DNA from 3 places in the Chryseobacterium sp. 7 genome. Region 3 is predicted to be linked to each of the others. Evidence: riboswitches for the same ligand, from Rfam matches in the RefSeq annotation. Region 3 holds a riboswitch; each other region holds the start of a gene.
The links. Region 3 has a riboswitch for cobalamin ahead of CLU97_RS01335 (TonB-dependent receptor plug domain-containing protein). Riboswitches for the same ligand answer to the same signal wherever they lie in the genome.
Positions count from the first base shown of each region.

Region 1: another riboswitch for cobalamin. It lies ahead of prpB (methylisocitrate lyase); the one in region 3 lies ahead of CLU97_RS01335 (TonB-dependent receptor plug domain-containing protein).
Region 2: another riboswitch for cobalamin. It lies ahead of CLU97_RS14400 (acyl-CoA thioesterase); the one in region 3 lies ahead of CLU97_RS01335 (TonB-dependent receptor plug domain-containing protein).

Region 1 covers NZ_RCCA01000001.1:1,042,868-1,051,159, forward strand. Annotated here, with positions in the region: gene CLU97_RS04850 (bifunctional 2-methylcitrate dehydratase/aconitate hydratase) at 1-793, opposite strand, end outside; gene prpC (2-methylcitrate synthase) at 828-1,982, opposite strand; gene prpB (methylisocitrate lyase) at 1,969-2,877, opposite strand; cobalamin riboswitch at 3,317-3,509, opposite strand; gene CLU97_RS04865 (hypothetical protein) at 3,758-4,324, shown strand; gene CLU97_RS04870 (GIY-YIG nuclease family protein) at 4,475-4,729, opposite strand; tRNA gene CLU97_RS04875 (tRNA-Arg) at 4,779-4,852, opposite strand; tRNA gene CLU97_RS04880 (tRNA-Pro) at 4,885-4,959, opposite strand; tRNA gene CLU97_RS04885 (tRNA-Ser) at 4,975-5,059, opposite strand; gene CLU97_RS04890 (N-acetylmuramoyl-L-alanine amidase) at 5,195-6,220, shown strand; gene aspA (aspartate ammonia-lyase) at 6,293-7,693, shown strand; gene CLU97_RS04900 (glycosyltransferase) at 7,784-8,292, shown strand, end outside.
Region 2 covers NZ_RCCA01000001.1:3,137,274-3,145,565, forward strand. Annotated here, with positions in the region: gene CLU97_RS14365 (hypothetical protein) at 1-119, shown strand, start outside; gene CLU97_RS14370 (uracil-DNA glycosylase) at 106-747, opposite strand; gene CLU97_RS14375 (GNAT family N-acetyltransferase) at 824-1,333, opposite strand; gene CLU97_RS14380 (endonuclease MutS2) at 1,498-3,645, shown strand; gene CLU97_RS14390 (ATP-binding cassette domain-containing protein) at 4,098-4,760, shown strand; gene CLU97_RS14395 (hypothetical protein) at 4,791-5,591, shown strand; cobalamin riboswitch at 5,626-5,806, shown strand; gene CLU97_RS14400 (acyl-CoA thioesterase) at 5,924-6,307, shown strand; gene CLU97_RS14405 (HD domain-containing protein) at 6,356-6,952, opposite strand; gene CLU97_RS14410 (XAC2610-related protein) at 6,954-7,655, opposite strand; gene CLU97_RS14415 (PadR family transcriptional regulator) at 8,029-8,292, shown strand, end outside.
Region 3 covers NZ_RCCA01000001.1:270,463-278,754, reverse strand. Annotated here, with positions in the region: gene CLU97_RS23515 (YHS domain-containing protein) at 100-375, shown strand; gene CLU97_RS01365 (SCO family protein) at 362-1,039, shown strand; gene CLU97_RS01360 (superoxide dismutase) at 1,229-1,903, shown strand; gene CLU97_RS01355 (hypothetical protein) at 1,908-2,276, shown strand; gene CLU97_RS01350 (MbnP family protein) at 2,462-3,292, shown strand; gene CLU97_RS01345 (cytochrome-c peroxidase) at 3,285-4,331, shown strand; gene CLU97_RS01340 (transporter) at 4,344-5,291, shown strand; cobalamin riboswitch at 5,384-5,569, shown strand; gene CLU97_RS01335 (TonB-dependent receptor plug domain-containing protein) at 5,678-7,711, shown strand; gene CLU97_RS01330 (YncE family protein) at 7,708-8,292, shown strand, end outside.

The sequences.
Region 1 (8,292 bases), 770 kb from region 3:
TTCCTTTGAAAGATACATCATAGAATCCCCATGTTTTTGCGGTTAGTACGGACGGATAGCCCATTTCACCTGTTTGGGCAATTAATGCCAGACGTACAGCTCTTGATGTGGCATCTCCGGCAGCCCATGATTTACGGCTTCCTGTATTGGGAGCGTGACGGTATGTTCTTAAAGACTGTCCATCAACAAATGCTAGAGAAATGGCATTGATCAATTCATCGCGGGTCAAACCGATCAGTTTTCCAACAACCGCTGTAGAGGCTAGTTTTACCAATAAAACATGGTCTAAACCTACTTTGTTGAATGAGTTTTCTAATGCTATAACTCCCTGGATTTCATGAGCCATGATCATTGCTTCCAAAACCTGTTTCATTTTTAACGGAGCTTTTCCTTCTGCAATATTTGTTCTGGAAAGCCAGTCTGCTGTTGCTAAAATTCCTCCCAGATTATCTGAAGGATGTCCCCATTCAGCGGCTAACCAGGTATCATTAAAATCGAGCCAGCGGATAATTGCTCCGATGTTGAAAGCAGCCTGTACAGGATCTAATTGAAATTGAGTCCCCGGAACTTTAGCCCCGTTCGGAACTACAGTACCTTTTACGATAGGCCCTAAAAGTTTGGTACATGCAGGATAGGTCAGTGCTTCCAATCCGCATCCGATGGTGTCTAATAAACAGTAATGAGCTGTTTTCCAGGCTAAATCGTTTTTGATTTCATAGGTTAATACATAATCTGCAATATCTGTTAATACCTGATCCGGTTGTGGTCTTTCGTTTGAAATGTGTGATGACATCTTTATTTTTTGATTTAATTATGAATTGATTTTTTTATTTTCTGTTTTCGATAGATACAAAGTCTTTATTTTCAGGACCTGTATAATTGGCACTTGGGCGGATAATTTTCCCATCCTGTCTTTGTTCGATAATGTGAGCGCTCCATCCGGTAACTCTTGAAATAACAAATAATGGAGTGAACATCAAGGTAGGAACTCCCATCAGGTGGTAAGATACTGCGGAGAACCAGTCCAGATTAGGGAACATTTTCTTTTCTTCCCACATGACAGTCTCCAGCCTTTCAGCGATATTGTACAGCAGCATATCTCCTGCTTCTTCGGAAAGTTCTTTGGCTACTTTTTTTATGACTACGTTTCTTGGATCCGATATGGTGTAAACGGGATGCCCGAATCCAATAATAACTTCTTTGCTGGCAATACGTTTTCTAATATCTTCTTCTGCCTCATCAGGAGAATTGTAACGGCTTTGTATTTCAAAAGCCACTTCATTGGCTCCTCCATGTTTTGGACCTCTCAAAGCTCCGATAGCTCCTGTGATACAGGAATAAAAGTCTGATGAGGTTCCGGCAATAACACGAGCAGTGAATGTAGATGCATTGAATTCATGCTCAGCATACAGATTAAGAGATATTTCCATTGCTTTTACCCATGAATCAGGAGCTTTTTTACCATGTAAAAGATGAAGAAAATGCCCGCCGATAGTATCATCATCCGTCTCTACATTAATTTCTTTGCCATTATGTGTATAGTGATACCAGTATAAAAGTCCGGAACTGAATGATGCCAGTAATTTGTCTGCAATATCTCTTGCCCCAGCCACATTGTGATCGTCTTTTTCAGGCTGGATGCTTCCAATTGCTGAAACCATAGAACGCATCACGTCCATTGGATGTGCCGCTGCCGGAATACTTTTTAAGATATTTCTTACAGAGTGGGGTAGCCCTCTCAATGATTTTAATTTTGCTTTATAATTTTTTAATTGAGCTTCAGTAGGCAGCTGACCATAAATCAACAGGTAGGCTACTTCTTCGAATTGTGCTCTTTCTGCAAGATCCAGAATATCATAACCTCTGTAATGAAGATCATTTCCGCTTTTTCCTACACTGCAAAGAGCGGTATTACCTGCTGTTACCCCGGAAAGTGCTACACTTTTTTTAGGTTTAAATGTTGGTTCGCTATTCGTTGACATGAGTATTTTGTTTAAAAAGGTTATCTAATTTTTGTTCATAATCATAGTAGCCAATGCTTTGATAGAGCTCTTCTCTGGTCTGCATCGTATCCAGTACATGAGCTTGCGTTCCATCCTGGCGGATATGCAGGTAGACATTCTGCGCCGCTTTATTGGCTGCTCTGAATGCAGAAAGAGGGTAGAGGATAAGTCCCACACCTGCATTTTTTAATTCTTCTACAGTGTACATTTTAATCATCCCAAACTCAGTGATATTGGCGAGTACCGGAATTCCTGCCGCGTCAACGAATTTTTGATAAAAGGTTAAGTCAGGAACTGCTTCGGCAAAAATGAAATCTGCTCCGGCTTCTTTATAAGCAACAGCTCTTTCTAAAGTTTTTTCAAGACCTTCATTCGCAAAAGCATCTGTTCTTGCTCCGATCACAAAATTTTCATCGGTACGGGCATCTGCTGCGGCCTTAAGTCTGTCTACCATTTCCTCTTTGCTTACGATTTCTTTTCCGGGACGGTGTCCACAACGTTTTGCGCCCACCTGATCTTCAATGTGAATAGCTGCTGCTCCGGCTTTAATCAATGATTTTATCGTTCGGGCAACATTGAAGGCAGAAGGTCCGAATCCTGTATCAATATCCACCAAAAGGGGCAAATCACAAATATTAGTAATACGCTGAACATCTATGAGTACGTCATCCAGAGTAGTAATTCCAAGGTCAGGAATTCCTAAAGATCCCGCGGCAACACCTCCTCCTGAAAGATAAATAGCATTAAAACCAGCCTGCTGTGCCAATAATGCATGATTCGCATTGATGGCTCCCACAATCTGAAGGGGATTTTCTTTTTCCATGGCCTTCCGGAATTTTAATCCGGGTGACTTCCAGTTTTCATTTTTGATCATTTTAATATGTATTGTTGAGTTGAAGTTTGTTTGTCTGTGAAGAAGCATAAGATCTGTAATGTTTTAGCTTTTGAGTAAAAAAGAAAAGATGGGAGAGAAGCTGAGAAATCTTACAATTGTCCAGATATCTGGAATTTTGGAAAACTCTGATTGTCCAGACCTGTAAAATAAGCCTGTGTTGATTCCATGAATAATTAAGATTGCTTTGGTACACCATTACTTTTTACATTGATTAAATCTTATAAAAAGTTCTCAGTAAACTTCGCGGTGCTTTATGAAGAAAGAAAATTACGGAAAGGGTATACGACTGAGCTACAGAATTATGAGCAGCACTAATGTATACTCATATTCATCTCAAAAAATAAATAGACTGATAAAAAAGTTATCACACTATATCCATATCGTATCATACCTGACTGTAAGCTTCAAATCGCGAAAGCATCGTCAATACGAAATAGGCAGGTCTCCTGACTTGTAACGGTTTTTATCATCCTTCCCATATAAAAAATATACAGTGGATATCAATGGATAAAAACTTTTATGTGTTACTTACAGTTGCGCGACAGTTCGTGATTTTCACACGATTCCCTTTTAATACACAGCTAAGTGTAACCAGTTTCGGTTGATAAAGAAGGTTTTAAGAACTCCTTGGTGGTAAATATAGGGTTTTTATAATAATGAAAAAGATATTTTATGTAATCAATAGTTTTTTTAATGTAATCTATTGAAAATGCTTGAGTTGTGATGTGTGTTTTAGAAGAAAAACGGATGGTTTATGTTGTTAAATTAATATAAAAGATACCCGGAAAATTAAAGATAGTTAATAAATTTGCTATTCTTCTTTCATTTTATAAATTTTATTAGTCATATATAGTAGATCATGGTAGACATTGCAGAATTTAAACAAAACTTGGGCCTGAGTGAAATTCCGGTAGAGCTTGAAAAGCTAATCTATTTCCAGAATACTATTTCCTCGTTTGAAAACTATTCACAAGGTTTTGGTGTTTTAATTGATAATAAATCCGGATTGAAAAGCTGGAGTGATGACGAAAATTTTTTGAATAGCATGCTGCCTTTTGCTCAGGCCAATGGTTCAGGTTCATTCTATGCCATCTGGAATAATGGAACGGATCAGCCTTTACATAAAATGCCTGTTGTAGTTTTTGGAGATGAAGGAGGTGTTCATATTATTGCTGAAAATATTGTACAGCTTTTACATTTACTCACTTTTGACACTGAAATTTCAGTAGATTTCGATGAGGCTTATTTTTATAAAGACGAAGACGATTATGAAGAGAATGAAGGTTTAAACGAATATTTGACTTGGATGAAAGGAGATTATGGTTTAAATAGAATTGAAGAACCTGATTTACTGATTAAAAATGCTCAGGCTCAATATAAAGAAAGTTTTGATCAGTGGTTTGGGCAATACTTTACAGATAATTAATCTTGTATTAATAGCTTCTCTACATAAGATTTTTATTTTTGATCAAAGAAAACCATGGAAAACAAAAAAGACTCACTGTTACCAGTAAGTCTTTAAGTGAGCGCGAAAGGATTCGAACCTTTGACCGTCCCGATTAAAAAGCGGGATGCTCTATCTAGCTGAGCTTTCGATTAATTTTATTATTTTCAATTTACTTTTCCAAGCTTTAATCTCCCTTTCTCTTTTGTAGGCAAGTGATTTTGAGTCGAAAGTTTCAAAATAAACAATAATCCAATCTTTAGCTTTGGATGTAAATCCTTTGTGATCAGATAAGTGTTTTCTTAATCTTTCCTGCAAAGATTCTGAAGAATGTCCAATGTAGAATTTATCTAGAGTTTTAGAATAGAGTATATAGCAAAAATACATGGAACTAATATAAACAAAAAAGACTCACCGTTTCCAGTAAGTCTTTATGTGAGCGCGAAAGGATTCGAACCTTTGACCGTCTGCTTAGAAGGCAGATGCTCTATCCAGCTGAGCTACGCACCCATTAAATAGTTTTGAGAAAACTACTAAAACAGTCGGGGCGGCAGGATTCGAACCTGCGACCTCCTGGTCCCAAACCAGGCGCGATGACCGGACTACGCTACGCCCCGAATATATAAGAAGAGCGGAGGGTAAGGGATTCGAACCCTTGCGACACTTTCGCGTCGACAGTTTAGCAAACTGCTCCGTTAACCACTCCGGCAACCCTCCTTTTTTTTTATTTTTTAATGATCGTTGTTCCGTTATTGCGAGTGCAAATATAGAACAGATTTCTTTATTTACCAAATAAAATTCAAGAAAATTTTGCGTATTTTTGAGCTAATAAATCATCCAAAAACCAAACTGATGCGTAAGACATTATATATCATCGGATTAAGCACTTTTGTTTTTTCATGTACTTCCCAGCAAAATGTGAAAAAAAATACTTACAAACCGAAAACCCCAATAACACAGGCCAAACCGACGGTTCAACCTACCACTCCGGTAGCTCCAAAACCAAAAGTTGTATCTGATCATGGAGTAGACTTTTTTACTACTAATATAGCAGACCCAACAAAAAATGATAATACGGCAAGTTATGGTTCTATTGTGGCGGCAAAACCAGCTGGATATAAAGTGGTGAAAACTTATTTCCCTGCAGTTGCCCAGAATTTCAGACAACGTTACCTAATATTACATTATACGGCACTTCCGGACGATAAATCAATTACCGTTCTTACCCAACAGGCTGTGAGTGCCCATTATCTGGTAAATAATACAGGAGGTAATGAGATTTATCAACTAGTAGATGAAAACAAACGTGCCTACCACGCAGGGGTAAGTGCATGGAGAAATGATAAAAATCTTAACGATACTTCCATCGGTATTGAAATTGTCAATATGGGGTATACCACGGATGCTGCGGGTAATAGAACATTTGCTCCTTTTAGTGATGAGCAGGTGAAAAAAGTAGCCGCTTTGGTTAAAGATATTGTAACAAGATATCAGATACAGCCTACCAACGTATTGGCACATTCAGATATTGCTCCTACAAGAAAGCAGGATCCTGGGCCAATGTTCCCATGGAAAAAGCTTTATGACGAATACCAGGTAGGAATGTGGTATGACGAAGCGGCTAAGCAGACTTATCTAGAGGCAGCGCAGGCAGACATTACAGCAAGATATAACGATACAAGCTTTATTTTCCTTATCCAGACTGCATTGCAGAAATTCGGTTACGGGATGGATCTGAGCGGGAAATGGGATGATGCTACCAAGAAAACCATTGAAGCATTCCAGTACCACTTCCGTCCACAAAATTATGACGGAATTATGGATGGCGAAACATGGGCAATATTGCAAGCTTTGAATCAAAAATATCCAACAAAATAATTCAAATTAAAGCGCATCGGTTAGATGCGTTTTTGCTATCTTTAAACGATCAAAAACAGTAAAATATCTGTAATGGAAAATTTCAGAAAAGAAAGTGATTTATTAGGCGAACTGAATGTGCCTTTAGATGCTTATTATGGGGTTCAGACACAAAGAGCTATCGACAATTTTAAAATTTCAGGACAGCTTTTGTCTTCATATCCGGATTTCATAAAAGGATTGGCGTTTGTAAAAAAAGCAGCGGCCAAAACCAATTATGAACTAGGACTTCTAGACGAAAACCTGTATTTTAAAATAGCAGAAGCGTGTGATGAAATTGTAGAAGGGAAATATCATGACCAGTTTCCGGTAGATATGATTCAGGGGGGAGCAGGAACTTCCATCAACATGAATGCGAACGAAGTGATCGCCAATATCGTATTGGAAAAATTAGGAAAAAATAAAGGAGAATACGAATTCTGTTCACCTAATGATCATATCAACCTTTCACAGTCTACCAATGATGCTTATCCTACAGCAATCAAAATGGGATTGCTTCAGATGAATATCGGACTGGTAGAAAAACTGGAAAGAATTATCACCGCTTTCCGTGCAAAAGGACAGGAGTTTCATGACGTAATCAAAATGGGACGTACACAGCTTCAGGATGCTGTTCCAATGACTTTGGGACAGGAGTTTGAAGCGTATGCCGCTACGTTGGAAGAGGATATCTCCAAACTGAATAACAATGCAAACCTTTTTGTAGAAGTGAACATGGGTGCAACCGCTATTGGAACAGGATTAAATGCTCCGGTAGGGTATGCCACTCTTTGTGCTAAAAACTTAGCTCAGATTACAGGATTCCCGATTGTTTCCGCACCAGATTTGGTAGAAGCAACTCCAGATACAGGATCTTATGTAATTTACTCTTCAGCTACAAAACGTCTTGCCGTAAAATTATCCAAAATCTGTAACGACTTAAGATTACTTTCATCAGGCCCGAGAGCAGGTCTTTTTGAAATCAATCTTCCACCAATGCAGCCGGGATCTTCTATCATGCCAGGTAAGGTAAATCCGGTGATTCCGGAAGTGGTAAATCAGGTTTGTTTCAAAGTATTCGGAAATGATCTTACCGTGACTTTTGCTGCAGAAGCAGGACAGTTACAGCTGAATGTAATGGAACCGGTACTTTCCCATGCCATCATGGAAAATATCAACTTCCTTTGCAATGCTTTAGATACCCTTCGTGACAAATGTGTGGTAGGAATTACTGCCAATAAAGAAATTTGCCTGAATATGGTGAAGCACAGCATCGGTATTGTAACAGCGTTGAACCCTTACATTGGGTACAAACAGTCTACACAGATTGCTAAAGAAGCATTGGAAACCGGAAAAAGCGTTTACAACCTTGTCCTTGAAAAAGGAATTCTTTCTCAGGAGAAACTGGACGAAATTCTTGATCCGAAAAACATGCTGAAACCGCATAACAAATAAATTCTATAAACGATCAACGATCAATGGTAATTAAATATCCTAAAAAGCTTCTTATCATTGATCATTGATCATTAATCATTTATAATTCCCGTGAGGTTTTTAATTATAATTCCTGCTCATAACGAAGAAGACAATCTCCCATTTACTCTTGATTCTTTACAACAGCAAAGCAGCAAAGATTTTAAAGTAGTGGTGGTCAACGACGGGTCTACAGACAGAACATCTGAGATGATCAGGAAATATACCGAAACTGATGTCCGTTTTGAAACAATCAACCTTCAGAAATCTGAGCATCAGCCAGGTTCCAAAGTGGTTCATGCCTTTAAAAATGGACTTCACACTCAATCTTTGGATGAATTTGATATCATCTGTAAATTTGATGCTGATATCATCCTTCCGGAAAACTATCTGACAGCAGTAGAAAACGCTTTTGCCAATAACCCCAAATATGGACTGGTAGGAGGACTCTTGTATATTGAAAAAGATGGAAGCTGGGTGTATGAAGGAAATTCTAATAAACATCATGTAAGAGGCCCTATGAAGGCTTACCGTAAAGAATGTTTCATTCAGATCGGTGGTTTAAGAGAAACATTGGGTTG
Region 2 (8,292 bases), 2.9 Mb from region 3:
ATATTATTACCTTACAGGATGTAGCTCCCTATCCTAAACAACAGGAAGGAACAAAAGCGTTAGCAGGAAAATATAAAATCGGAATTACGATAAAAAGAGCAGATTCTACCACGAAATAGGCTTCTTCCCTTTGGAAATAAGATACTCGTTAATTTTTGAAAAAGGCTTACTTCCAAAAAAACCTCTGTAAACAGAAAATGGTGAAGGGTGTGCCGATTTCAGAATAAAATGCTTAGCCGGATCTATGAGTTCGGCTTTTTTTTGTGCAAAAGCGCCCCACAATACAAAAACTACATTCTCTTTTTTGTCTGAAATTTCCTTAATGATAAAGTTGGTGAACTGTTCCCAGCCCAGATCTTTATGAGAATTTGGAGAATGGGCACGAACCGTTAGAGTTGCATTCAGTAGCAGAACCCCCTGTCTTCCCCAGTCATCAAGCTCTTTGGAAGTTCTTTCAACTCCAAGATCATCTTTTAGTTCAATAAAAATATTTTTAAGGGATGGCGGCGCGGTAACCTGTTCGGAAACTGAAAAACACAAACCGTTGGCCTGATAATCATTATGATAAGGATCCTGCCCAATAATAACCACTTCCACATCATCAAAAGCAGTAAGCTCCAATGCTCTGAAAATCTGATTTTTCGGAGGAAAAACTTTTGTTGTGGCATATTCATTTTTCACTTTCTCCCAAAGGGTTGTAAAGTATTCTGTGCTCTTTATAGGTGCTAAAACTTCTGTCCAGGTCATACTGCAAAAATAGTAATATTAAAATAAGCAAGGTTATTTTTAAAAATAGAAAATCAGGAAAAACTTTTTATCATTTTCAGGAAAATCTTTTCAGGCTAAAAATAATATTATCCGGAAATCCTTCATCCTTTTCTCCTTCCAACAAAATAAAATCATGTTTCAGGAGAATTCCTTTTGAATTTTCATTGAATTTATTGGTGATGGCTATAATTTCATCCAAATGCATTTCATTAAAACCAAAATCTAAAACGGCTTTCAATGCTTCAGACATAATTCCCTGTCTGTGGTATTCCGGTAATAATTCATAACCGACTTCTGCAGTTTTTCTGTCATTAGAAAAATTCCAGAGACAAATTGTTCCGATAAGATTCGGCTGATCTTTTAAAGAAATCCCCAAATAAATGGTTTGGTTGTTTTTAGTTCTTTCTTTAATGGTCAAGATAAACTGGAGCGCGTCATAATTATTTTTCGGTGAGTTCCTTATAACAAACTGATTGATTACTTCATTGCTTCGAATGCGTAAAATATCCTCAACGTGGCTTTCGTTGATGTCTCTCAGTAATAATCTTTTGGTTTCCAGTTTCATATCTCAAATGTAATAAAAGAATATCATAATTTATATCAACGCAAAGGTTATTATATTCTGTTACTCATTTTGAGTAACTTTAATAATCATCAATTTCAAAGGTAATTTATTCTGTAAATCTCTCAGATATACGTAATAATCAAAATTCTCACTAAATTTGCACTGTGTATATAGATAAAGAAGATTTAGACGAATTAGAGTTTCCGCAATTGCTCGCGGAAATCTCCCCATTTGCGTATTCTCCCAAAACAAGAGAAAAAATTCTTCAACTTCGTCCCATGGAAATTGACGAGGCGGAACTTTCATTAAAAAAAACGTCAGAATATCTGTCCAGTTTTGAAAGTTCAAATGCGATTCCGTTTGATGAATATGAAGATATTGAAAGTGAGCTGAAATTGATGCTGATTGAGAATTACCGTCTGGAAAATGCAGCTTTCATCAGAATAAAAACCATCACGGAACAGATCGGAAAACTTCAGAAGTTCTTCCCTACCATGCCGGAAACATTTCCTACTTTATTAGAAGAGGTTTCTGTGCTGGAATTCAGAAAAGAGATCATTGATAAGGTAGAGAAGGTTTTTAACCGTTTTGGTGAAGTAAAAAGTGAAGCTTCCCCTGCTTTGAAAGGCATAAGAACTGAAATTCAGCATGCTAAAAAAGCGATTCAGGAAAATTTCAACCGTGCGCTTACCACGTATGGACAAAGTGACTTTTTGGATGACATCCGGGAAACCATTATTGATGACCAAAGAGTTCTGGCAGTAAAGTCAGGATTTAAAAAGAGGGTCGCAGGAAGAACATTAGGAATTTCTAAAACAGGTTCTATCACTTATATTCAGCCGGACAGCGTTGTAAAGCATTATTTCAAGCTTCGTGAAAATGAAGAGGAAGAGAAGAAAGAAATTGATAAAGTTCTCCGTAAACTTACTGCAGAACTGGCGGAATTTCAACCACAGCTATGGAGATACCAGGTTTATATTTTTGACCTTGATCTTACGAGAGCTAAAGCAAAATTTGGTGAACTGACCAACGGAATTCTTCCGAAAATCAACCATCATAAAACATTAAGATTAAAAGATGCTTATCATCCTCTGTTATGGTTAAGAAATAAGATTGAAAACAAAATCATCCATCCACAGACGCTAACTCTAACGGATCATAACAGAATTATCTGTATTTCCGGTCCGAATGCCGGTGGAAAATCAATTACCCTGAAAACAGTAGGATTATTACAGCTGATGATTCAGAGTGGTATTCTTGTTCCGGTTCATCCGAAATCTGAAATGTTTTTCTTCGAGAAAATCATGACTGATATTGGTGATAACCAATCTATTGAAAACCATTTGTCCACTTATTCATCGAGGTTAAAGAAAATGTCAGGAATCATCCGTGAGGCTGATGCCAATACGCTTTTATTAATTGATGAATTTGGTACAGGTTCTGATCCTGAGCTTGGAGGTGCCCTGGCAGAAAGTTTCATGGAGTTTTTCTATGATAAAAAGAGTTTTGCCATTATCACAACTCACTATACCAACATTAAACTGGTGATAGAACAGCTTCCAAACGCACAGAATGCAGCCATGCTCTTCAATGAAGAAACATTGGAACCGATGTATAAACTGGAAGTAGGACAGGCAGGAAGCTCATTCACTTTTGAGGTTGCGGAAAAGAATAAAATCCCAAGATTCATCATTCATTCTGCCAAGAAAAAGGTGGAACACGATATCGTTAATCTTGATAAAACGATTGTAAAACTGCAACAGGAAAAGTTTGAAGTAGAAAAACTAAAATCTGATCTTGCTGAAAGAAAGGAATCTGTAGAAGACAAACGTGATAACCTTCAGAAACTGAATGACCAGCTTCAGCAGAAATTATTCAATTTCCAGAAACTGTATGAGGAAGAACACCGTAAACTTCAGTTCGGAAACAAGATTGAAGCATTTATAGACAGCTATACCAAAGGGAAATCCAGAAAGGATGTTGTAAAAGACTTTGTAAAGCTTCTTGAACAGGAGAAATTCAGAAAATTAGGAAGTGATAAAGATGAAACGAAACGTCTGCAGGTTGTGAAGAGAAAAATTACTCAACAGCTGAAAAAGGAAGAAGTAATTGAAAAAATTGCTGAAACCAATGAAAGACTGGAAGAACAACGTAAAACCGACCGTGCCGTCTGGATGAAAATCGGGCAGCGTGTTCGTATTACCGGAAGTACCAGTGTGGGAACCATTGAAAAAATTTCACGCAACAAAGTGATCGTCAATTACGGAACTTTCAAAACCACAATTGATGCAGATGAACTAGAAAGAATTTAATTCATCAGCAATTACATTAACGCAAATAGTAAGAGAGAGCACTTTTGGTGCTCTCTCTTTTTTATTTTAATTTCTTCATGGAATCTGTATTTTTTTCTTTCATATAAACGTTTTTAATATATTTGAAGGTAGATATAATATTGTACAGGCATATTAATTCTTAATATTTTGAACATGGCGAGAAACTTTACTATTCTTTGGATTTTTTATAAAAAGATACTGATTCCCGCCTTGCTGTTCTCATTGCTTATTTCTTTTCTGCTTCCCTTCAGCCTTGAAACATTTGGTTTAAGTTTTCTTTTAATTGCACCTGTCCTTCATTACTTTATTTATGAATTAAGATTTAAAAGTGAATATTATTTTTATGCTCATTCAGGTTTTTCAAGAACTTTTCTTTGGACAGGAACCCTATTATTAAGTCTCGCTGTAAAAATTATAACATTATTCTTATTATGAGTAAACTGCATGTTGATAGTGTAACAAAATCTTTTAATGAAAGAAAAATCCTGCAGGATATTTATATAGGATGTGAAACAGGACAAATCATGGGATTACTTGGCAGAAATGGAAGCGGAAAATCAACGCTGCTAAAAATTATCTTTGGAGTGGAACATGGCGATACTCAGTTTATAAAATATGACAATAAAATTCTGAAAAGCATATCCGATAGAAAAAACAGAATTTCCTATTTGCCACAGGATCTTTTTTTACCAAAATATATAAAAATCAAAAATCTGATTCCTCTTTTTTGTAATCAGAAAAATACTGAGCTGCTCTTTACTTCAGAATTCATACAGCCTTTCCTTGATCAAAAACCTAAAACCCTCTCCAAAGGTGAACAGAGAATTATTGAAACGCTTATGGTCATTTATTCTGAAGCAGACTTTATTTTATTGGACGAGCCATTTCACAGTCTTTCTCCAAAAGTTACTGAAGAATTAAAGAAAAATATCCGCCAGCAATCTTCTTATAAAGGATTTATTATTTCTGATCATAACTTTAAGGATGTTTTGGATATTTCTGATTATATCTATCTGCTTTCTGGCGGTCATCTGAAACAAATACAAGATTTAAGTGAACTGCAGCGCTATAATTATCTTCCGAAAAGCATTTAATTTATATATTTGAAGGATTAAAAAATTTTCATGATGACTTTCATAAACAAAGCATTCTATTTATCTGCTTTCAGTATTTTATCTATCGCTTTTGTAAAAGGGCAGAATAAAGTTCCTTTCGGAGTTGTAAAGGCTGAAGAAGGATATGCCAATGTACGCGTTCATAAGGACAATTACAGAAAAATTGTAGATAAGATCCGTATGCGTAAAGGTGATGTTTTTGTTTATGTAAAGCCTGCTCCCGGAGAAACGGAATGGATCTGGATTAAATATCCGGAAAAGCAGGATGATGACAAACCTTTTGTACGTTATGAAACGCTGGACAAAGAAGGAATGGTGAATAAAGAGCGTATTGCTTATATTGACCAGCTTCCGGCTTATACGCCTTCCAAGTCCAAAAATGGAAAATCACTTATTTTCACAGATAATTCTGATCCCAAAGTTCCTACTGCCCAAAGAAGCAAAGTAGTGATTGACATCTATCCTTCCAACGCCGGATACCGTAAAAAGGAAAAAGATGCAGAGGGAAAACTTCTTACCATTGATAAAGTAAAACCGTGGGGAATTGGAAATGACCTTCCCGAAGGAATGACTGAGATTAAATCTATCAGGGTACAGCAGCCAGGAAGAGGATCTGTTTTCGTAAGAGAAGCCATCAAAAATATGTTCCAGCCTACCATGGATTTTGAGAATGTAGGTGTAACCTCCCTGGACAACGATAATATCTTTCTTTATATGATCAACGGTTCAGGAGAAAACAGATATACTACCCTTTGGACTATCAAGAAAGGAAGAGTAATCAGCCAGATTATTTACCATAATCCGGAATAAATTCATTATTTTTGCCACCGAAAAGTTTTAACGCTTATTCATCATAGAAATTGGTTCTGCATCACTGCAGATTAAAAGGGAACCGTGTGAAAATCACGGACTGTCGCGCAACTGTAAGTAACTGTAATCTTTATCAAAGATCCACTGTGCGAGGCATGGGAAGGAGATAAAAGATGTTACAAGTCAGGAGACCTGCCTATTTCTTAAACAAGTAACTTTCGCGATCTGAAGTTGTATTGATCTGATGAATTATCTCAGGAATTCTCTTGATTCCTGTTATTGTTCTGTTGCTCCAATATCTATTTTCATTTCGCTTTAATTAATAATGATATATGACTACAGAAGAAAGAATTGAAGCATCCGAAACCAGAATCTTTAAAGCGGTTTTCCCTAACACAACCAATCATTATGATACCCTTTTCGGTGGTACGGCTATGCAGCTGATGGACGAAGTAGCTTTCATTACTGCTACCCGATTTGCAAGAAAAAGAGTGGTAACGGTAAGCAGTGACAAAATAGATTTCAAAAAACCTATTCCTGCCGGAACAATTGTTGAGCTGATCGGGAAAGTTTCCTACGTGGGAAAGACCAGTATGAAGGTAAACGTTGAGATCTACACAGAACAGATGTATTCCTATGAAAGAGAAAAAGCCATTGTAGGTGATTTTACTTTTGTGGCGATTGACGAATTCAAGAAACCAATCCAAATACTATAAATAATGTTTCGGGCGGCCTTTGGCCGCCCGAAACATATTATATATTCATTAAAGTGATTTGATCACTTTTTCTGTTTCCAGACTTCTGTTCAGTAACACATCAAAAGCCTCTCCCATTTCATCTGATGCTCTGCCTATGGCATTTTCAAGCATATTTCGAATTTGTTTTTCTGTTACTCCGGCTTCCGTCCAGCTTTTCCCTGAAGTATGGGAGTTTAAGATAAACGGCATGATTCTGTCAATCCCACAGGCGAAAACAGCATCCGGTGTTTTCTCATCTTCAAATTCAAGCCATAGATTAAAAAATTCTGTACGCAAAGGTTCATCCAATATTCCAAAAATCTTTTGGGCAGATGCTTTTTCCCTTTCAAACTTTCCTACCATGGCCTGTTCATCAAAAATAAAAGTATCTCCGGCTTCAATCTCTACAAGATCATGAATGGAAAGCATTCTTATTACCCTTAATAAGTCTATATCTGCGCGGTTTTTAGCATACGGATAAAGAATCTGAGCCAGAATGATAATCTGCCATGAATGTTCTGCTGTATTTTCTCTTCGGGAATCATCTGCATTATAATTTCTTCGCTGTACATTTTTAAGCGCATCTACTGCCAGAATAAAATCTATCTCTTTCTGAATTTTCATCTTACTTCTTATTTCTGTTATATTGATCTGACGGATATACCTTTGTTCTGGTAATCCATTTATTATTTATCTTTTCTTTTGTAGTTACTTTTACGCGGCCCTCAACAGTCATATCTTCCTCTTTTTCAAAGACCTTATCAAGTCCTTTATTCGGAATTACAGCATATTCTGTAGTAAAAATATCACAGCAGCCGGATTTTCCATAGGTGATGAGGCGTTTACGTTGAGCATCCACATCAAAAATATCAAGACCGTTTGAACCCAGCTCTGTAAGCTCATCACTTTTCTCAAACCCCATTCTTGTTTTGTTGAAGACATATACATCATAAGATGCACCGCTATAGTTTCCCATATTCCCGTTTCTTATTGCCACGTCTTCTGTTCCGTCAAAATTAAAGTCATCTATAATCACTGCCCGCTGATCTTTTGAAAGAGGAATCAATTTCTTTGGAATCAGTTTTTGCCCTTGTTCAGCATACAAAACAAGATCATCAGAAACAAAAGTCTGTACTTTGCTGTTTTTGTTATCAAATAACTCCACCTTTCCTTTTCCTCCACATCTGTCATCATAACAGTTTTCTATCTGGAGGATAGCATCATAGCTCTTTGAGGCATTTTTAATCTCAAACTGATATTGTCCGAAACATGCAGGTCCAAGCAGAACAAAAGCCGGCAAATGCCTATACTTACTAAATATATTCATGGTAATAGTAAATGATTTAGGTGTGTTTTATTTCTAACAAAAATACGAATACTAAATTAATATATGATGAGTGATGAGCAATCAGTAATAGCTAACAGATAAGATCCTGCTTTCTTTTCATTTTCTCTAAAATTCATTGGAATTTTAAAGATTTTTCGTGCATTTTTTATCTATATTCATTTTTTACAAAAATTCAATTAAAAATTATTTAATTGATTATCAACTATTTAAATTATTTATTTCAAAAATTACACTACTTTGTATTGCATAATACCATTTTATTTACATATCTTTGTAATGTAAAATTAGAATAGGCTCAGCTAGCTAGGAGCATTTTTCTAAGAATATAACTAATTAACAAAACTTATCAAAGATGAATACCGAAAATACCAAAGCGCAAATGCGAAAAGGAATTCTGGAATTCTGTATTCTAAGTCTCATCAATAATCGAGAAATGTATGTTTCTGATCTTATTGACGAACTGAAAAAAGGAAAACTGGATGTAGTGGAAGGAACCCTCTACCCTCTTCTTACAAGACTTAAAAACGGAGAGTTTCTCTCTTACAGATGGGAAGAATCTACAGGAGGACCACCCAGAAAATATTATCAGATCACAGAAAAAGGAAAACTTTTTCTG
Region 3 (8,292 bases):
CTATGCATTTAAAATACATTGAGGAATTCCGTGTTTTCTCAGACTTGTGCATTGTATCATCACTTTATTTAATATTATTAATTTCAATTTAACATTAAAATGAAATCTCCTATTATTTTGACCGCACTGCTGTCGATATCATTACTGTCGTGTACCAAGGAAACGCCTCAGGTAAAGCATGCGAGCCATATGGACTCTTCAGGAAAGCATGTAGAAAATGTACAGGTGGTGAATGAAGAAGATCCGATTTGCCACATGAAAACAGCCGGATCTATTAAAGATACTGCTGTATATAAAAATAAAACGTACGGTTTTTGCAGTGTATCCTGCAAACTTGAATTCAAAAAAAGCCCTGAGAAATATGCCCAAAAATAAAAAGAACAATAATAAGAGTAAAGTGATCATACCCATTGCGGTATTTGCGTTGCTTTTCCTGGGAATAGGGGTAGGAATGGGGTATTTTAAAAAGAACCTTTACACCGTGATGAAAGTTCCTGATTTTGAACTCACAGATCAGAGCAGTAAAAAAATTACCAATAAAGATATGCTGGGTAAAGTATATCTCGTAGAATTTTTTTTCAGCAAATGTCCTACAATATGCCCTGTGATGAATACCAATATGAAGGCTATTCAGAATCAGATTAATGATCCGAACTTCGGTATTATTTCCATCAGCATTGATCCGGAAAACGATACTCCATCAGCACTGAAAGAACATGCCCAAAGAATAGGAGCAACATCTCCGAACTGGCATTTCCTGACCGGAGACCGCACTTATATCGGGAATCTTGCAGATAAATTTAATATTTACGTAGGTGATAAAGAAGATGAAGGAGAAAGCCTGAACCACAGCGGAATGATTGCACTGGTAGATCAGGACGGAAATATCCGATGCAGATATAACAAAGAAAATATGCCCATTCTGTATTATTCAGGATTGAATTACGGAGATCCGGAAGGTAAAACACCAATGCTGACAGGAAAATACCACCCCGATAGAGAAATTCTGATTGAGGATATTAAGAAATTATTGAAATAGAGAGGAGGGAAGCCGGATGTTTGAAGCTGGAAGTTATTCCAGACGATGAAGCTCTGGCGATTTTTAAGATAGCTGTAAAAGCAAAATAGAAGTTGAAGAAGTTATTCTTTAAAAATAAATTGCTTCCAGCCTCCATCTCCCATCTTCCCGCTTAATAAAAAACATTGTTAAACCATAAACAAAAACGTTATGAAGATTTTGAAAATAGCTGCTTTAAGTGCAGTTTTTGCGGCTCAGTTTACACTGGCTCAGTTTAAGCAGACACCTCTGCCATATGCTTATAATGCTTTGGAAGGGAATATTGATGCCCAAACGATGGAAATTCATTATTCAAAGCATGCTGCAGCCTATGTAGCGAACCTGAATAAAGCGATTACGGGGACTCCACAGGAAAAAGAAACTTTGTTCCAGATTCTTTCCAATGTTTCCAAACTGCCGGCTGCAGTAAGAAATAATGCAGGCGGACATTACAACCATGAATTGTTCTGGACCGTTCTTACGCCTCAGAAAAATACACAACCTTCAGCAAAATTGGCAAAAGCCATCACTGAAACTTTCGGAAGTATAGATGCTTTTAAAGAAAAAATGGCTAAAGCCGGAGCAGACCGTTTCGGATCGGGATGGGCATGGCTTTCTGTGGATAAAAATGGAAAACTATTCGTTTCTTCTACTCCTAACCAGGACAATCCTTTGATGGATGTAGTGGAAGAGAAAGGAACTCCTATCTTCGGAATTGATGTATGGGAACATGCTTATTATTTGAAATATCAGAATAAAAGAGCAGATTATCTGACTGCGATCTGGAACGTTACCAACTGGAAAGAAATCAGCAGAAGATATGACGAAGCGATAAGCAAGAAATAGTCTGATGAAATTATTTTACAGCATACTTTTTACCTTTTATATGGTGCTACGACCTTTAGTGCTCGTGGTAGAGTATGCTGTAAATTATGATTATATTGTTAAAGTTCTCTGTATTAATAAATCCAGGCCGGAGATTCACTGTAACGGAAAATGTTACCTGAGTAAAGAGCTGGCCAAAACCAATGATTCGGAATCTTCACCCTTTCAGAAACTCAAAAACTCAGGACAGAAAATCCTTGATACCTATATTCTGCCGGAGACTACAGAGATCAATACTACTGAAAAACAGTCGTTTTTCAATTTCAACTTCACCTACGAAACAGCTTATTCTTTTCTGTTTCTTACCCACATTTTCAAACCACCGGTTTTTTAAGTATACCTATCACTATTCAACCACAAAAGTTACTTAAGCTTAGATAAATTAAAAGCTTGAGTGTTTTTATCATGCATAAAATCCGTCACTTAAAAATAATTTAAGTGTAAGAACCTTTCATGCCTTTTGTGGAAAAAAAAATGTTTCTGCATTCAAAAATTATAATTCAACTTAAAAAATCAACAATGAAAATTTCTAAATATTTATCACTATTCTTAATTGCCTTTACTTTATTCTCTTTTGTAGCCTGCGAAAGCAGCAGAGATGACGAAAATCCACAGGATACAACCCCCGGAAAACTCCAGATCAAATTTGAAAACGGATTTAATAATGTTGGGGATATTGTCTTGAATCAAACAACTCAGACATCTTCTAACGGACAGAAACATAACTTTTCTGCTTTGAAATATGTAATCAGTAACATCTCACTGATAGACGAGAATGGAAATGAATTCAAATACAATGAAAACAACCCTGATAAAGGAGCTTTTATCGTAGATCAGGCAGATGCTGTAGCCGGAATTATATACCTTAATCTGGATGGTGTTCCGAAAAATAATTATAAGAAAATAAAATTCGGATTAGGTGTCAGCCAGAAAGCATACTTGTTAGGACAAGACGGGCAGGCTGAATTCTGGACAAAAGCCAAACAGAAGGGAATGACATGGTCATGGGCTGCCGGTTATATTTTTGTAAAACTGGAAGGGAAATATGGAAATGATGCTCCTTCAAAGGAATTCATGAATCATACCGGAAATATGGGAAATGTAACGGCTAATCAACAGGTTGATTTATACCGCGAAATCACATTGAATCTTCCTACAACAGCAAGAGTAACAGGTCAGATTCGCCCTTCTGTTCATATTCTGGCAGACCTGAACCAGTTTCTGAGCGGAGATAAGGCGCTTATTCTTGCCACTGGTAATGATATGCTGATGGGTTCAAACCAACACCTGGTAGATGTTACCAATAACCTTACAAAAATGTTTAAAGTAGATCACGTTCATAATGATTAATTTTTTTGTAAAAACAATACTGGTTCTTGTATTTATTTTAAGCTGTATTTCCTGTACAGATGAGGTGATACAGCCATTGGAAAAAGATGAAGCGTATAACCTGCAGTTTCCATCTTATTTTCCGGAAATGACATTTGACGAATCAATTAATCCGGTGACTAAAAATGGAGTAGAGCTGGGAAGAAAATTATTCTATGAAGGCAGATTGTCCCGAAATAATACCATTTCATGCGGTTTCTGTCATATTCAGGAAAATGCTTTTACCCATCACGGTCACACAGTAAGTCATGGAGTTGACGATAGAATCGGAATCAGGAATGCACCACCTATTCAGAATATGGCTTTTTTGAAAAGATATATGTGGGACGGTGTAATTCATAATCTGAATGAACAGCCGATCAGCCCGATTACAGATGTTAATGAAATGGACAGTTCCATACCGGAAGCGATTTCGAAAATAAAAGATGATCAGAAGTATAAAAAACTGTTTAGGGAAGCCTACGGAGACGAAACCATTACCGGAGAAAGAATTCTGAAAGCATTGTCGCAGTTTATGGCTTCGTTGATTTCTGCAGATTCAAAATACGACAGATTCAAGCAGGGAAAAGAACAACTGACTTCAGCAGAATCTCAGGGAATGGTTTTGTTCGGGCAGAAGTGTGCTTCCTGTCATAGCGGAGAACTGTTTACCGATGAGAGTTTCAGAAACACGGGAATGTATTACAATACAGAATTCAAGGATGCAGGGCGTTACAGAGTTTCCCTTAATCAGGTGGATTGGATGAAATTTCGTGTTCCAAGTTTGAGAAATGTAGAATATACAGCACCTTATATGCATGACGGAAGATTTTACACCTTAGATGCAGTGCTCAATTTTTATTCAGATCAGGTAGAAGATAATGCCAATCTTGATCCTCAGCTGAAACAGAATGGTCATATAGGTATTGCCATGAACAGCCAGGAAAAACAGTCGATCATTGCATTCCTGAAAACATTATCGGATAAAAGTTTTATATCCAATCCAAAATTTGCAGAATAATTTATAGAAGACATGAAGAAGATTATAGTAATACTAAGTTTGATCCTATGTAACCTGAATCAGGCAAAGACTATTAAAGACAGTGCTTATATCGCTCCAAATAGCTTTAGCAGATTCGATTTTGATGAGGATTGTGATGCCTGTGGCTGTGCGGCAGGAAATGGTTCTTCCGGCTTTGAATCTTTATTGAATCCGCAGTTTGTAGGAATCAAATACTTTGCCCAGCATTATAAAGCAAAAGAAAACTTATTTGTAAAAGATCTTACGCAGGATCAGTATTTTAATACGTTACAGCTTTGGGGAAAAATTCCATTGACTAAAAAACTGAGTGTTTACGCAAGCCTTCCATTCCATTTCCATGAAAAGAAAACCATGCAGGGAGATATTAAAATTAATGGAATTGGGGATTTGAATCTGATGGGAATTTACCAGCTGATGAGCTCTAAAAATAATTTTCATCACCTGAGTGGAGGCTTGGGAGTGAAAATTCCGCTTGGAAAATTTGATGAAAAAGGAGCATCCGGAGTCAATCCGAGTTTTCAGCTGGGAACCGGAAGTTGGGATTATCAGGCCGCTTTGAATTATAAGTTTCAAAAAGATAAAGTGGCCGTATTGGTCAATACAGATTATACTATCAAAACAGAGAATAAGAAAAATTACCGCTTTGGAAATCAGTGGAATTATGCAGCGACGGGTTTTTATCAGGTTGCGGGAAATGAAAAATCTATTTTTTCTGTAAAGACGGGTGTTCAGGGAGAAGTGTATGCTCAGAACAAACAGTTTGATGAAGCATTGCCCAATACGGCTGGAAGTGCTTTATACGGAAAACTGGGATTTGAAGCTTCTTATAAAAAGCTGAGTTTAGGAAGTGAAGTGATGCTTCCCATGTATACTCATTTGGCAGGTGGCGATATTGAAGCAAAATCAAGGTTCAGTATTTTTCTGAATATTGGAATTTAAAGACAAACCCCTGAAAAAACCACGTTAAAGCTCCTTCGGGAGCTTTAATTGTTTATGAATCATGATTTTAATTGGGGATTAGGAATAATTATTTATCTTTGCGGGAATTTGGTGAGCCCTAAAAAGCTCTTAAAAGGGAATCCGGTGAGAATCCGGAACAGACCCGCTGCTGTAAGCTCCACACCAAAGTTTTTGAAGAATATATCCACTGTTTTTTAATGGGAAGGATTTCAAAAATGGAGTAAGTCAGAAGACCTGCCAGAAAATAATCGTTTGACGCTTTCGTGGAATAAAGCTTAGGACATCAATGATTCTGTGCAGTGACAGCTGTGCTTTGTCGTTGTATTCTTACATCCATTAGCGTCTTCATGATACTAAATGAGCTAATGGCGGCAAAACTAACTACTTCGGCAATTCAAAAAGCTGTTTTCATCATACTGGTGATAACATCCCAACTTTTGTCTTCTCAAACTAAGAAAAAAGACAGTTTACAGGAAGAGACCATTAAAGGAATCAATCTTTATAAAAAGAATTTTAAAGAAATCCTTCCTGCACAGACCTTACAGGGCGAGCAGCTGGAAAGACTGAACAGTCAATCTGTTGCAGATGCTTTGCGGTATTTTTCCGGTGTTCAGATCAAAGACTATGGAGGTTTGGGTGGTTTGAAAACCATTAATATCCGAAGTATGGGAAGTCAGCACGTAGGTGTTTTCTATGATGGAATTCAATTAGGAAATGCTCAAAACGGACTGGTAGATCTGGGAAGATATTCTTTGGATGATCTGGAAGAAATATCATTATATAACGGACAGAAAAGTGAGATTTTTCAGCCGGCAAAAGACTTCGGTTCTTCGGGATCTATTTATTTACAGCCTAAAACTCCCGTATTTAAAGGAAACAGAAAAACTAATCTCATTATAAGAGCAAAAAGTGCTTCTATTGATCTTTTTAATCCTTCATTCCGATTGGAACAGAAGATTTCAGACAGGGTTTCTGCCAGCTTCAGCGGAGAATTTATGCAGAGTGACGGAATCTACAGATTTCGATATGCAAAGAAATATCCAGACGGTCAGCAGGCTTATGATACGATTGCAAAAAGGCAGGATTCAGATATTAAAGCAAAGCGTTTTGAAACTTCTTTAAATGGAACTTTAAATAACGGAAGCTGGAATATCAGAGGATACGGATATATTTCAGACCGTGGAATGCCTGCTCCTATTGTAAATGGACGTTTCGGAGGTAGAGGAGCGAGACTTTCCGATGAAAATTATTTTGTACAGGCTAACCTGAGAAAGAAACTGTTTCCAAAATTTGAAACACAGCTGAAAGCAAAATTCGCTTACGATTATACCCATTTCATGGATACGGTTCGTTCACAATCTATTATTCATACCGATAACACTTATATTCAAAGAGAGCTTTACCTTTCTTCATCCAATATCTATTCAATCACGCCCAATTGGGATGTCAATCTGAGTGGAGATTTTCAGTACAATAATCTGGACGCCAATCTGGATAACTTTTCTTATCCTACCCGTTATACCACATTGGTTGCATTGGCAACAACCTATCAATGGAACAGATTCAAAATTCTGGCAAGCCTTTTAGGAACCTTTACATTTGAGGAAGTAAGAAAAAATAAAAGACCGGGAGATGCCAGAGAATGGACTCCAGCTGTTTTTATGAGCTATCAGCCAGAGATAATCCCGGATCTTACCCTTAGGGCATTTTATAAAAGAATTTTCCGACTTCCCACTTTTAATGATTTGTACTATACCAATATCGGAAACACTTACCTGAAGCCGGAATTTACCAATCAGTATGATGTGGGATTTACCTATCAAAAGAATTATACTGATCGTTTCTTTAAAACCTTTTATGCTAAAGTAGACGGTTACTATAACAAGGTTCAGGATAAAATTGTAGCCGCACCCAACGGAAGTATGTTCCGATGGCTGATGATGAACCTGGGGATGGTTGAAATCATAGGAGCTGATGTAAATCTTCAGACTGAATTTCAGCTGGGAAAAGTAACCCTTAGACCATTGCTTTCCTACACATATCAAAGTGCAAGAGATATGAGTGATCCTGAAGATACTTTTTACCGGAATCAGATTCCTTATACACCATGGCATAGCGGATCATTCAGTCTGATGGCAGATTATAAAGACTGGAGTTTCAATTACAGTGCGATGTACGTAGGAGAAAGATATGATGTGAATCAGGATAATATTCAATACAATTATGTGCAGCCCTGGTATACCCACGATCTGTCTGTTCAGAAAAAATTCAACTGGGCAAATCATCAATTTAAAGTAAGCCTTGAGATGAATAATATTTTCAATCAATACTATGATGTTGTGATTAATTATCCGATGCCAGGAAGAAACTTTAAACTTATTCTAAACTTCACCCTATGAGAAAACTAAACTTTTATTTTTTATTTCTTGTATTAGCTTTTCTTACTTCATGCCGTACAGATGATATTATCGTCCGTCAGGAAGTGGTAGAAGGACTTCCCTCAGAAAATACGGCTATAAAAGGCTTTTATATGCTCAATGAAGGGAATATGGGGAGCAATAAATGTACCCTGGATTTTTTTGATTATACCAAAGGAACCTATTACCGGAATATCTATGCAGAGATCAACCCTAATGTGGTAAAAGAACTGGGAGATGTAGGAAATGATATCAAAGTCTATGGCAGCAAACTTTACATTGTTGTCAATGTTTCCAATAAAATTGAAGTGCTGGATGCCAAAACAGCTAAACGTATTACCTCTATTCCCTTACAAAATTGCAGATATCTTGCCTTCAAAGACGGGAAAGCGTATGCCAGCAGCTATGCCGGCCCTGTAGCTATTAACCCAAAAGCACCTAAAGGAAAAGTAGTGGAAATTGATACTACTTCTCTTTCCATTCAGCGTGAAGTGGTTGTGGGATATCAGCCGGAAGAAATGGAAATTGTTGGAAATAAATTGTTTGTGGCCAATTCCGGAGGA